4 regions of the Micromonospora rhizosphaerae genome follow, and region 1 is predicted to be linked to each of the others. Evidence: riboswitches for the same ligand, from Rfam matches in the RefSeq annotation. Region 1 holds a riboswitch; each other region holds the start of a gene.

Region 1 (3,200 bases):
CAAATGTGAAAGCCGATTAGGCCACCTTGATTCCACTGGCGGCCTTCCCTAATGTGGGGCACCGACCGCTGTGGGTCGTCTGCCTCGACCTTCCCTCTCTCGAGGCGCCCGCGGTCGGTTGCAAAGGAGTCGGTGCCGGTGGCAACCATGCCCCTCCATCGTCACGCCCCGAGTCAGCCGCGCGTCCGACCGGTCGGTGTGCGCCGGGTCGTACATCGTCTGCTCACCCTGGTCGCGGCCGTCGCGGTCGGTGCCGGGCTCGTGGCCGCTCCGGCGCACGCAGCGCCCTCGGTGGACGAGATCGACGCGATGATCGACAAGCAGTGGGAGAAGCTCGAGCCCACCATCGAGGACTACAACAAGATCCGCGCCCAGCTCAAGGCCAACCAGAAGAGGTCGGCGGACCTGCAGAAGAAGATCGCGCCCCTCGAGCTGGAGTCGGCGCTCGCCCTGAACCGGGTCGGCGACATCGCCGCCCACTACTACAAGGATGGCCCGTCGCAGGAGATCGGCGCCCTGCTGGTGACCACCAGGCCCGGCACGCTCGCCGAGCAGCTCACCATGCTCGACCGGCTCGCGGCCGAGCAGCACAAGCAGGTCGCCGGCGTGCTCGCCATCCGCGACAAGTACAACCGGCAGAAGCGGAAGCTGGACGAGCTGATCGCCACCCAGAAGAAGCAGCAGGCCGAGCTGGCGGCGAAGAAGAACGCGATCAACGCCGAGATCAAGCGGCTGACCGCCATGCTGCCGAAGACCTCGGTGCGGGTCGAGGGCTGCCCCGCCATCGACGGCGTGGTCAGCTCCGCCGCGCGGATCGCGATCAGGACCGCCTGCGCCCAGGTCGGCGACCCGTACGTCTGGGGTGCCGACGGCCCGGACTCGTTCGACTGCTCCGGCCTCACCCAGTACGCCTACAAGGCGGCCGGCATCTACCTGACGCACCACACCGGCGACCAGTGGAACGAGGGGCGGGCCGTCTCCCGCTCCGACGCCCGTCCGGGTGACCTGGTGTTCTTCTACAGCGACCTGCACCACATGGGCCTCTATCTGGGCAACGGCCTGATGGTGCACGCGCCCCGGACCGGCAAGCCGGTCCAGGTGTCGAAGATCAGTTACATGCCGGTGGCCGGCTTCCGCCGCGTCACCTGATCCCGGCCGCCACGACGATGAAGGCCCCCGGTCGCTCGACCGGGGGCCTTCGTCCTGTGGACCGGTGACTACTGCGGCGCGCCCACCGAGGCCGGCAGGATCTGTACGTCGTCCAGGTTCCCGTTCCGGTCAATAGCTTACCGGTTAATGATGTTGCGTGAAGGAAACCTTCAGAGGGCGTGGAAAGTGCGTACGGAGTGTCATGGCGTCGCGAGTTGCGGATCGATAACGACCGTCTCTACTCTGATTCATCGTCGACCGGTAGCAGCACCGCCCACCCGGGCGGTGACGGTCCGACACCGCCGAGTCGCCTCCGGGCGAGCCGGGGACCCAGGTACCTGGGGTGAATCCGCAGCAGTGCGGTAGGGCGGCTCCCTTCTCGCCCGAACCCGTCAGCTAACCCGGTAGGCGGTCAGCGAAGAAGGAGTACGGAGCCCGGTGGCACATCATGCCCCGTGGCCACCGTCGGTCCGGTCGATCGACCGGGTCGCGGCTGCGCCGCGTTCATGCTGGTCCCGCTTCACCACCGCCCTCGCCGCCCTGGCCGGCATCGCCGTCATCCTGACCGGCGGCGCCACGGCGGCCCATGCCGAGCCGTCGATCGCCGAGATCGAGCGCCAGATCGACCAGGACTGGAACAAGCTCGAGCCGATCATCGAGCAGCACAACGCCGCACGTCAGGACCTCGCCCGCAAGCGGAAGCAGGCGGACGTGCTCGCCAAGCAGATCGCGCCGCTGCAGCTTCAGGTTGACCTCGCCATGGGCCAGGTCGGTGGCCTCGCCGCCGAGGCGTACAAGGGTGAGAGCGTCTCGACGGTGAACGCGCTGCTGGGCAGCCGGTCGCCGAGTGACGTGGTCACGGGCCTCGAACTGCTCGACCGGTTCGCTCACCGGCAGCAGCAGCAGGTACAGAACGTCCTCGACCTGCGCAACCAGCTGGCCGCCAAGAAGAAGCCGCTGGACGAGATGATCGCCCAGCTCACCCGCACCGAGGCCCAGCTGGCGGCGAAGAAGAAGCAGATCAACGCCGAGATCGACCGGCTGCAGAAGCTCCGGCTCAAGGTGTACGGCAGCGGCGGCGCCGGTCCGCTGCGGCCCGCCCCCTGCCCCTCGGAATACGTCTCCGGCCCCGGCGGCATCGCGGCGAAGTTCGCCTGCGCCCAGATCGGCAAGCCGTACGTCTGGGGAGCCGACGGTCCGGACTCGTACGACTGCTCCGGCCTGACCATGGCCGCCTGGGCCAAGGCCGGCGTCTCACTGCCGCACAACGCCCGGCAGCAGCGGGCGGTGACCGCCCGGGTGAGTCGGGCCGACCTGCGCGTCGGCGACCTGGTCTTCTACTACAGCGACCTGCACCACGTGGGGATGTACGTCGGCAACGGCTGGGTGGTGCACGCCTCCCAGGCCGGCGTGCCGATCAAGATGAAGCGCATCGACGACGGCCCGATCAACAGCTACGGCCACCCGAGCTGAGGTGCAAGCAGGGGTCCCCTCTTAACGTCTCATGCCGAGGAAGGGGCCCCTGCTAACGCGTGCCGGGGTCAGCGGGTTGGCCAGGTGCGCCAGTTCTGCCAGGAGCGGCTCGGTGTCGGCCCGCGCTGCCCCTGGTAGCGCGACCCGTAGATGGCGGAGCCGTACGGGTGCTCGGCCGGCGAGGAGAGCCGGAAGATGCAGAGCTGGCCGATCTTCATCCCCGGCCAGAGGGTGATCGGCAGGTTCGCCACGTTGGAGAGCTCCAGCGTGACGTGCCCGGAGAAGCCCGGGTCGATGAAGCCGGCGGTGGAATGGGTGAGCAGCCCGAGCCGGCCCAGGCTGGACTTGCCCTCCAAGCGACCCGCGAGCTGGTCGCCGAGCGAGATCACCTCGAGCGTCGAGGCGAGCACGAACTCGCCCGGGTGCAGCACGAACGCTTCGCCCTCCGGCACCTCGACCATCGAGGTCAGGTCGTCCTGCTGCACGGCGGGGTCGATGTGCGTGTAGAGGTGGTTGTTGAAGACCCGGAAGAGCCTGTCCAGGCGTACGTCGATGCTGGACGGTTGCACCAGCATGGG
Region 2 (3,200 bases), 470 kb from region 1:
GGTGGTGCTCGGGCACGACTCGTGCGGGGCGGTGCAGGCCGCCCGGGAGGCGGTGGCCACCGGCACGCCCCCCGCCGGTCACCTTGGGGCGGTGGTGGACGCTGTCGTGCCCAGCCTGCGCCGGGCGGCCGAGGAGGGCGTCGAGGAGATCGACGGCATCGTCGACATCCACATCGCCCAGACCGTCGAGGCGTTGCTGGCCAACTCCACCGTGCTCGCCGAGCAGGTGGCCGCCGGGCGGTGCGCGGTGGTCGGCATGTCGTACCGGCTCAGCGCCGGCGAGGTGCGGACGGTGGCCACCGTGCCGGCCGGCGGCCGGACCGCGACGCTGCCCGGCCCGGCCGCGCCGGCCGACCGATCCGCCGCCGTCGCCGGCTGACCGCGGCCACCACACCCCCGGACGGACGAGGGGCCGTCCCGCGCGTCGGCGGGACGGCCCCTCGATCGGGTACGCCGTCGGTCAGAGCATCGACACGTGCACGTGGTCCGTGTGGTTCGACGGCCCGCTGTACGACCTCCAGCCGGTCGCCGGGAACCAGATCTGCCGATTCCAGATCACGTAGTAGACGCCGAGCCGGTCCGCGTTGCGGATCACGAAGGCGGCGAGGTTGTTGCCGTACATGCGCGTGTCGTTGTTGTGCCAGGGGGCGAACCCGCTCTTCTGCAACGACCAGTCGCAGGCGCGACCCTTCGGGTGCTCCCAGGGGCCACTGGGCCGGTAACAGCCGGCGAAGCGGTTGAAGCCGACCCGCCTGACCTCCTTGTACATGTGCAGCGTGCGCGGGGTGACGCAGCCGGAGGTGGTGGGGTCGTTCTCGCTGCACGACTGGGGACGCCAGTCCCCGTCGGCCGTCCGGCCGGGGCCGATCCGGGCGACCGGCGAAGTGGCCGAGACCAGGCCGCCGGTGAAGCCCAGCCCGCCGACCAGGGCGAGGGACTTCTCCGCGTCGCGCTTCTTGCGGGCCATCTCGTTGGTCAGCTTCTGCTGCTCGCGCAGCTCGGCCTCGACCGCCAGCTTGGCCTGCTCGGCGCGCCGCTTGGCCGCGTTCACCTCGGCGAGCTTCTGTGCGTTGACCATGTTCAGCTCGTCGAGCGCGGCCGCGCGCAGGACGAACGAGTCCGGGGTGTTGCTCTCCAGCAGCATGGTCACCGGCCCGATCCGGCCGGTCCGGTAGGACTGCGCCGCGATCTGGTTGACCTGCGGGCGGAGGGCCTCCAGCTGGTTCTGCGCCGCGTTCACCTCGAGCGCCAGCTGGAGCTGGCGCTGCTTGGACTTCGCCAGCTTCGCCTTGGCTTGGACGTAGCCGCGGTTGGCGGCCTCGATGACGTCGGTGATCAGTGGAGGGTCGTTGTCCTCCCCGTGCCCGGAGGGGGTGGGGGTCGAGGGCGCCGCGGTCGCCGGGGTGGGGCCGGTGACGATGGCGAACGCGGTGAGCACTGCCACCACGGGTGTCAACCAGCGGCGCAGGGGTGGCGTCACAGTGTTCCCTTCCGTCGACCGCCGACCGGGTTAGCTGCCGGGTTCGGGACGGAAGTGGCCCCTACCGCTGGCGCGGATTCACCCCAGGTACCTGGTTCCCCGGCTCGCCGTGCGGCGATTGGGCGGCGGCACCGCAGGCGCCGCTGCGCGCCTTCGGCGGTGACCGGCAGCGAGGTTACCCGAGAGTCCTCCCCGCGAGCTACGTCGGGAAGCCGACCAAAGGCGTGATTTCGCCATGGTGCTTCGTGACCGGCGTCGCGTTCGACCTGAGCGGTCACGCTGCGGAGTGTCACCATGCGACGTCCGTGCTCGTTTCCGGTCCGGGCCACCGGGCGGGGGCGGGCGGGGGCGGGTTTCCTGCCCGGCCGCTGAGCGCTTCCAGCGCGTCGTCCCGGTCCGCAGGGGGCCGGGAGGTCGGCGCCGTCGGCCGGTCGGCCACGACCCCGCCCCGACCGGCGGTGGTCACCAGGGCGGCCAGACCGGTGGTGAGCGGTACGGCGGCGATCAGTCCGAGGGTGGCCACGGCGCTCCGGACGATCTCCTGGGCCATGAACTCGGTGGTGAGGATCTCGCTCACCGCGCGCGAGTCGGCGACGAGCAGGAGCAGCAGGGGGAGCGAGGCGCCCGCGTACGCGAGCACGATGGTGTTGACCGTGGAGGCGATGTGTGCCCGGCCGACGCGGGTGGCCGCCCGGTAGAGCTGCACCCGGGACAGCCCCGGGTTCGCGTGCGCCAGCTCGGTGACGGTGGCCGCCTGGGTGACCGTCACGTCGTCCAGCACGCCGAGCGAACCGATGATGATCCCGGCCAGCAGGAGCCCGTGCAGGTCGACGTCGCGCTGGAACATCGACAGCGTGGTGGCGTCCTCGCTGCCGAACCCGGTCAGGTGGGTGGCGGCGGTGGCCAGGGTGCCGAGGACCCCGGTCAGCACCAGGCTGCCCAGGGTACCGAGGACCGCCACCGAGGTCTGCGCGGTGATCCCGTGGGTCAGGTAGAGCACCACGAACATGATCAGCGCCGAGCCGACGATCGCCACCAGCAGCGGCGGTTGCCCGGCGCCGATACCCGGCAACACGAAGCCCAGCAGGATGGCGAAGCTCGCGGCCAGGCCGGCCAGCGCGGCCAGCCCGCGCCAGCGGCCGAACGCGACGATGGCGACGGCGAAGAGCGCGGCCAGCCAGAACAGCTGCTTGCCTCGCTGGTGCTCGGCGATGTTGTAGCTCTTCGCCGCGGGGTCGGCCGGGTCGACCAGCTCCACCAGGATGATCTTGTCGCCGACCTGCACGGTGGGCGCGCCGGGGCCGGCGGGGACGGGGGCCTCCACCTGGCGGCCGGCGTCCGGGCCCTGCTCGACCTTGACGGTGACCGTCCCGCAGGGCCCCCGCGACCCGCCCGGGGTGCCCTCGGGCACCTCCGCCGCGGGCGGGCAGGGCTCGGTCAGCACCCGGGTGACCGTGCCGTGGTAGCGGGGCACGTCGGGGCCCTGCTCCGGCTCCGGGGTGTCCCGAGGCCAGAGCACCAGCGTGGCCAGCACGGTGATCACGAACAGCGGGACCACGGTCGCGAGGAGGATCCGTCGTACCCGGGGTGGGGCGGACGGAGCGGGACGGGAATGGTCGGCGCCCAAGGTGAGTCTCCCAACGATTCTCAGGCGGGTACGTGTCACCGGGCCGGTCGGTTCACCGGGCCGGGAGGCGCCGCGGTGAGGCGGTGGCCGGAG
Region 3 (3,200 bases), 5.5 Mb from region 1:
GGTCATGGGCACCACGGCTCGGTCACCAACGCCGCACAGCGCCACCGTGGCCGGCTCTGGGGCGCCTTCGGGCTGCTCACCGCCCTGATGCTGGTCGAGGCAGCGACCGCGTTCGCGACCGGCTCGCTGGCCCTGCTCTCCGACGCCGGGCACATGTTCACCGACGTGCTGGGCATCGGCATGGCGCTCGCCGCGATCACCGCGACCCGGCGCGCCGACACCGACCCCCAGCGCACCTTCGGGCTCTACCGACTGGAGGTGCTGGCCGCGCTGGCCAACGCGGTGCTGCTCGGCGGCGTCGCGGTCTACGTGCTGATCGAGGCGGTACGCCGGTTCGGTCAGCCACCGGAGGTGCTGGCCGGGCCGATGCTCGCGGTGGCGCTGCTCGGCCTGCTGGCCAACCTCGCCGCCTTCGCCCTGCTGCGCGGCGGCGCGCAGGTGAGCATCAACCTGCGCGGGGCCTACCTGGAGGTGCTGGGCGACCTGCTCGGCTCGCTCGGGGTGATCGCCGCGGCGCTGATCATCGCGCTCACCGACTGGTGGTGGGTCGACCCGCTGGTGGCCGTTGCGATCGGGCTGTTCATCCTGCCCCGCACCTGGCGGCTGGGGCGGGCCGCCGTCCGCATCCTGGTGCAGGCCGCCCCGGAGCACCTCCAGGTGACCGCGGTGCACGACCGGCTGGCCGCGGTGCCCGGCGTCGCCGAGGTGCACGACCTGCACGTCTGGACGCTGACCTCCGGGATGGAGGTGGCCTCGGCCCACCTCACCATCGCTCCCGGGGCGGATCTGGGCGAGGTGCTGGCCGCCGCGCGGACGGCCCTGCACGAGGACTTCCAGATCGATCACGCCACGTTGCAGATCGAGCCCGGAGCGTCGCCCGGGTCCTGTAGCGCCGTCGAGTGGTAATTAGGGCAAACTTAAATCTGCGTGGTTGTTGTCCATCAATGCCGGTTTCGTCCGGTCTCGCGCCGGTAGGCTCGGTCGCGGCCTCCGCCGAGCGGCGCCCTCCGGCGCCTGCGGTGGCCGTCGCCTAATCGCCCGCCTGCGGCGAGCCGGGGAACCACGTTCGTGGGGTGCATCCGCCTCAGCGCGGTAGGGATCTTCCGTCCCGAACCCGTCAGCTAACCCGGTCGGCGGCTGACGGAAGGACACCTGAATGCCATCAGTGGCACCCGTACGACGGACGGCCGCCCGATTGGCGGCCCTGCTCGTCGCGGCGCTCGCCCTCGGCGTCGCAGCCGCGCCGGTCGGCACCGCCGTGGCGGCTCCCCCGACCGGCCTGCTCGCCCCCGCTCCCGGTGGCGACGACGAGGGCGGCACCCCGGAGCTGCGGGCCCAGCTCGAGGCGGCCAGCAAGGGCTGGCTGGAGGCGAAGGCGGCGTTGGCCCGCTCGGTCAGCCGGCAGCAGCAGCTCACCGGCCAGCTCAAGACGATCGAGGCCGAGCTGAACGTCCGGGCCGCCAAGGTCGGTGAGATCGCCGGGGTCGCGTACCGGACCGGGCGGCTCAGCGCGGCGTCGGCCCTGCTCAACAGCGCCACGCCGGAAGGCTTCATGGACCGCGCGGCCGCGCTGGACCAGGTCGCCGCCAACGAGGACCGAGCGCTGCGCGACCTGGTCGAGACCCGGGACCAGGCCACCCGGACCCGGACCGCGCTGAACGTCGAGATCCAGCAACAGCGCAAGCAGGTCGCCGTGATGGCCAAGCGCAAGCAGCAGGCCGAACGCGCGCTGCAGGTGGCCAACAACCGGGCCGCCGGCGGCGCCACCCGGGGTACGTCCACCGCCAACGCCGATCCGGCCCCGCGCAACGCCGACGGCTCCTGGCCGCCGGAGTCGTGCAGCGTGAACGACCCGACCCCGGCGGACGGCTGCATCACCCCGCGCATGCTGCACGCGCTGCAGGAGGCCAAGGCGGCGGGCTTCACCCGGTACGTCTCCTGCTACCGACCGAGCGGGTCGGGCGAGCACCCGAAGGGCAGGGCCTGCGACTTCGCGGCGCAGCAGGACGGCTTCGGCGGAGTGGCCTCCGGCGGCGACCGGACCTACGGTGACAACCTGGCGGCGTACTTCGTCCGCAACGCCGACCCGCTGGCCGTGCTCTACGTGATCTGGTTCAAGCAGATCTGGCTGCCGAGCAGCGGGTGGAAGGCGTACAGCGGCGGCAACGGCGACCCGTCCAGCGACCACACCAACCACGTGCACGTCTCGGTCTACTGACCCCCGCGTCGGTGGCCCGCCCGATCCGGCAGGCCACCCGACACGGACTACGCCCCTGGACGTACGCGGGATGTCGCCGCCGGTGCCACGACGCGGCGGTGTCGGCGGACGAGCATCGGGGTCATGAGCCGACTCTCCCCCGCCGCCCGCAAGGCCCTGCTGACCCTGCACCTGGTCACCTCGCTCGGCTGGCTCGGCGCGGACCTGGTGCTGCTCACCCTGGGCATCGTCGGGCTGCGCGGCGCCGATCCCGCGGTGGTCTACCCGGCGGCGGGACTCGTCGTCACCTACCTCTTCGCGCCGCTGAGCGTGGTGGTCTGGCTGGTCGGGGTGGCGACCGCGCTGCTCACCCCGTGGGGGCTGCTGCGTTGGCGTTGGGTGCTGGTCAAACTCGTGCTCACCACCGTCATGCTCGGCCTGGTCCTGCTGCTGCTGATGCCGACCGTGCGTGGGCTCGGCGAGCTGGGTCCGGCGGTGACCACCCGCGACCGGCTCGACCTGGTGATCCCGCCGATGGTCTCCACCAGCGTGCTGATCGTGGCCACCGTGCTCTCCACCTACAAGCCGTGGGGTCGCCGCCGGGTCCGGGCCGGTGGGAACCGGCGGCCCGTGGCCGCGGGTCGGCCCTGAGCGACCACCGCCGGCTCAGCTCGCGGCGTCCGGGCCGCGCTCGAGGGCCGCGCCGAGCCGGGTGGCGAGCCCCAGATGGGCGGCCCGGGCCTGCCGGAAGGCGTACCCGAACAGGGGCGCCGGTGCGGAGAGGGTGATCTCGACGTCGATCCGGACCACGCCGGCCGGCTCGTCCTTGAACCGGGTGTGGTTGCGCACGGTGGTGGCGGGCCACTGCCGGGCCACGGTCACCACCTCGTCCTCGGTCGCGATCAGCACGTCGGCCTGGTAGGTGACCGGGAAGCGCAGCGGCCCGACCGCCAGCCGGTCGGTGATCGCGTAGCTGGCCAGCGCGCCGGGCCGGGGCGGCACC
Region 4 (3,200 bases), 1.9 Mb from region 1:
ACCACCCCGCCGAGCGAGTGCCCCAGCACCACGAGTCGGTCCCGCGGCCCGAGCCGCTCGGCGACCGGCCCCAGGCTCGCCACCACCCGCCGGGCCAGGCCCTCGAAGGAGTACGCCGGCAGCGGCGGCGACCAGCCGTGGCCGGCCAGGTCGGGGGCGAGCCACCGGCCCGGCCACCGGTGCTCCAGCAGCGGCGCCCAGGGCAGCCACACCTCGCCGGTGGCGCCCATGCCGTGCAGCAGCAACAGGTGGCGGGTACCCGTCTCATCGGCCATGGCCGCAGTCTGCCATCGGTCGGACATCATCCGCGAGAGCGCGGACGGCGTTGGGCCCGCAACGACGTCGGGCGCCGGCTCCCGATGGAGCCGGCGCCCGACGGTCAGTGCAGGTGATCAGGCGGAGTAGCCGCGGGTGGCCGCCCAGTTCGCCAGGTTGATGGTGGTGATCCAGTACGACGGGTACGACGGGTTGGCCGAGTCGGCGATCCGCACGGTCCGGCCGTCGTCCTTGTAGCCGACCACCGCGATGTAGTGGCCGCCCGGGAACGAGTGCCAGCCGCCGTCGGTGTCGGTGGCGGAGCCGGCGATGTTCACCACGACGCCGCGGCCGTCGGTGATCGCGTTGACGACGTCGGCCTGGAGCTGGTCCATCTGCGCCGGCGTCGCGGCCTGGCCCGGGATTTCGTGGGTCTTGTACGGACTCCCCTTGACCATCTGGTTGAGCCCCCGGGTGGTGTCCTCGGCCGAGTTGGTGCCGTTCACGGTGGCGCCCAGCGGGGCGACCATCGCGTCCTGGGTGGTCTCGACGCCGCTCGCGCTGAGCGCGTTGCGCACCGCGGCCGGGCCGCAGTTCCAGTAGGCGGTCTGCGCCTCGTAGTTGTAGTCGAGGACCTTGGTCGACGGCGGCTTCGGCGCGGCCTTGCGGGTCAGGTCCGGGTCGGGCTTGGCCGAGGTGGCGCTCGCCGACGGCGAGGCGCTCGACGGGGACGCGCCGATCCGGGCCTGGCCGCGGGTGGCGACGTCACCCAGCCGGGGGGCCAGCTCGGCCACGGCGGCGGCGCTCTCCTGGCGGACGGGTGCGTCGTCGGAATGGGCGAGCAGGGCGCCGGCGCCGGAGGCCAGCACGAGCGCGGCGGCGGAGCCGGCGACGATCTGGTAGGGGCGCTTGGCGGCGAGAGCGCGCAACTGCTGCTTACGGCGGTGCTTCACGTGATCCTCCACGAGCTGGAGCGGCACACGCCGGCCCGGCGCGCGGAGAAGCTCACGCGCGACGATGGTCGTGGGCGGGGGTGGGCCGCGGGGAACGGGGGCGCCCGGTCAGCCGGGCATCGGGGCGGGTGCCGGAATCAGCTCGCCGAGCGGGCGAGCGACGGCACCGCGGCGCCGTGGAGGCGGGGGGACGACCGAGGGGCGGGACCAGGCTGCACGAGATGGAACTCCTTCCGACACCGCCTACCGGGTTAGCTGACGGATTCGGGCGGGAAGTCGCCCTACCGCGGGCCGTGGCTCGCGGATTCACCCCGGACGTGCACTGGGTCCCCGGTTCGTGATGGTCACGATTGAGCGGGTCGGCGCGGCGTCGCCTGTTGCGATCGGAAACCGCACCGGACGCGCAGACACTACCGGCGGGCACGGCCCCAAACAAGCACCCCCACCTGCGTAAACCTCGAACATCATTACTCTGACCGGAACAGCCCGTCACTGACGTCACTCAATGGGACAAGCAGTTATGACGGGACCGCCGGGCGACAATCGGACATCCGGTGGCGACCGGCCCGCAATTGCGGGGGTCAATCACCCGACCTGATCCAGATGACCGTTTCGGTGTTTGCGTGACCGGGCTCACCAGATTCACATCACAATTCAGCCAACCCGCGCCGGACGCCAGCGGGCCGTCCGCGCCCCCGCCGGGGCGATCGGGGCCAGGGCCGGCGCCGCCGATCGGCGTACCGGGGCATGGCCGGGGCGCAGCCGCTGCGCCGCGGCGTACGCCTCGACGGCCAGTGCCCGGGCCGCCTCGGCGGCCAGGTCGGCGTCCCGCCAGGCCCGCCGCTCCCGTTCGGCCGCCGCCCGATAGCCGGCCAGCCTCCCGTCGCGTACCGCCCGGGCCAGGACGATCTCCTGCTCGGCCGGATGCCGGCGCGGGTCCCACCCGTTCCGGTGCGCGAAGACGTCGGCAAGTTGCCGCGCCGTCAACTCGCCCCGCCAGTGCGCCGCCATCGCGGCGTGGTGCAGCCACCGCTCCCGGGCCGCGTACTCGGCCGGGGTGCGCGGGGTACGTGGAGCGGGCAGCACGGCGGCGCCGGCGAGCCGCCGGACGGCATCCTCGGCCTCGTCGTACGCCTGCCAGGCCCGGTCGACGTCCGCCTGGACGGCCAGCCACTGCTCCCGCCGTCGACGGGCGGTCTGCGCGGCGCCGGCGGCGGCCACCGCCACCTCGTCGGCGTACCGGCGCAGGTCGGCGAGCTGTGCCTCCTCCGCCGCAGCCGGGGCGGGCTCAGCGTCGGGTGGAGCCTCCCGCTCCGGGCGGGCCACCAGCCCGGCGAGCACGGCCACGGCCAGCACGAGCAGGCCCGACCAGATGAGGGCGGCCCGCGGGACCTCGATCAGAAACTGGTAGAGAACGGTCTGCATGATCGGCACCTCACGGAAGCGGATGTGGTGGAGTGGTCCGCACGACCCGACGGGGTGGGCGCGACCGGGCGCCGCGGGGCCGCCGTCGGCCGGGTGCGGGGTGAGGTCGGTGGTGAGTTGCGGGCCGTCGCCGCGGGCAGCAGGGCCGGGACGCCGCCGACCGGCGGTGTCGGTCAGCTGGCCGGCGCGGGAGCCGAGGGTGGCCGCGGTGTCGGTCAGCCGGCCGGCGGGGCGCGGGAGCCGAGGGTGGCCGGGGCGAGACCGACGAGGGCGCGGTGCCGGGTGACCGGGACCACGACCGGGCGGGCGATCGCGGGGACGGAGCTGCCGGCCGGAGGGGCCGACGCGTCGGTGGTGGCGGCGACGTCGACGGAGGCGTCCGACCGCGGCGTGGGCGCGGCGAGCCGGGAGGCCGGCGACGCGTGGTCGGCCGGCGCGTCGGCGACGGCCGGCCTGGCAGCGGCGGCCCGCTCGGCGTGCCCGGACGCCGCCGGGCCGACGGGCAGCGCGGTGGCGCCGAGGGAACAGGCGACGGCCACAGCCAGGCTGGTGAGCATGCGGGCGGTC

Evidence for each region. Region 1 has a riboswitch for cyclic di-AMP ahead of GA0070624_RS04805 (C40 family peptidase). Riboswitches for the same ligand answer to the same signal wherever they lie in the genome.
Region 2: it holds a riboswitch for cyclic di-AMP, as region 1 does, so the genes downstream of both, GA0070624_RS07095 (coiled-coil domain-containing protein) here and GA0070624_RS04805 (C40 family peptidase) in region 1, are expected to answer to the same signal.
Region 3: it holds a riboswitch for cyclic di-AMP, as region 1 does, so the genes downstream of both, GA0070624_RS30385 (coiled-coil domain-containing protein) here and GA0070624_RS04805 (C40 family peptidase) in region 1, are expected to answer to the same signal.
Region 4: it holds a riboswitch for cyclic di-AMP, as region 1 does, so the genes downstream of both, GA0070624_RS13870 (C39 family peptidase) here and GA0070624_RS04805 (C40 family peptidase) in region 1, are expected to answer to the same signal.

Annotation. Positions count from the first base shown of each region.
Region 1 covers NZ_FMHV01000002.1:988,997-992,196, forward strand. The annotation lists gene GA0070624_RS04800 (C40 family peptidase) at 133-1,149, shown strand; cyclic di-AMP (ydaO/yuaA leader) riboswitch at 1,440-1,575, shown strand; gene GA0070624_RS04805 (C40 family peptidase) at 1,588-2,622, shown strand; gene dcd (dCTP deaminase) at 2,691-3,200, opposite strand, start outside.
Region 2 covers NZ_FMHV01000002.1:1,455,202-1,458,401, forward strand. The annotation lists gene GA0070624_RS07090 (carbonic anhydrase) at 1-379, shown strand, start outside; gene GA0070624_RS07095 (coiled-coil domain-containing protein) at 461-1,480, opposite strand; cyclic di-AMP (ydaO/yuaA leader) riboswitch at 1,485-1,615, opposite strand; gene GA0070624_RS07100 (YibE/F family protein) at 1,770-3,107, opposite strand.
Region 3 covers NZ_FMHV01000002.1:6,466,327-6,469,526, forward strand. The annotation lists gene GA0070624_RS30380 (cation diffusion facilitator family transporter) at 1-906, shown strand, start outside; cyclic di-AMP (ydaO/yuaA leader) riboswitch at 1,018-1,152, shown strand; gene GA0070624_RS30385 (coiled-coil domain-containing protein) at 1,157-2,218, shown strand; gene GA0070624_RS30390 (hypothetical protein) at 2,342-2,848, shown strand; gene GA0070624_RS30395 (SRPBCC family protein) at 2,864-3,200, opposite strand, start outside.
Region 4 covers NZ_FMHV01000002.1:2,868,645-2,871,844, reverse strand. The annotation lists gene GA0070624_RS13875 (alpha/beta fold hydrolase) at 1-275, opposite strand, end outside; gene GA0070624_RS13870 (C39 family peptidase) at 393-1,220, opposite strand; cyclic di-AMP (ydaO/yuaA leader) riboswitch at 1,434-1,575, opposite strand; gene GA0070624_RS13865 (hypothetical protein) at 1,863-2,636, opposite strand; gene GA0070624_RS13860 (hypothetical protein) at 2,849-3,200, opposite strand, start outside.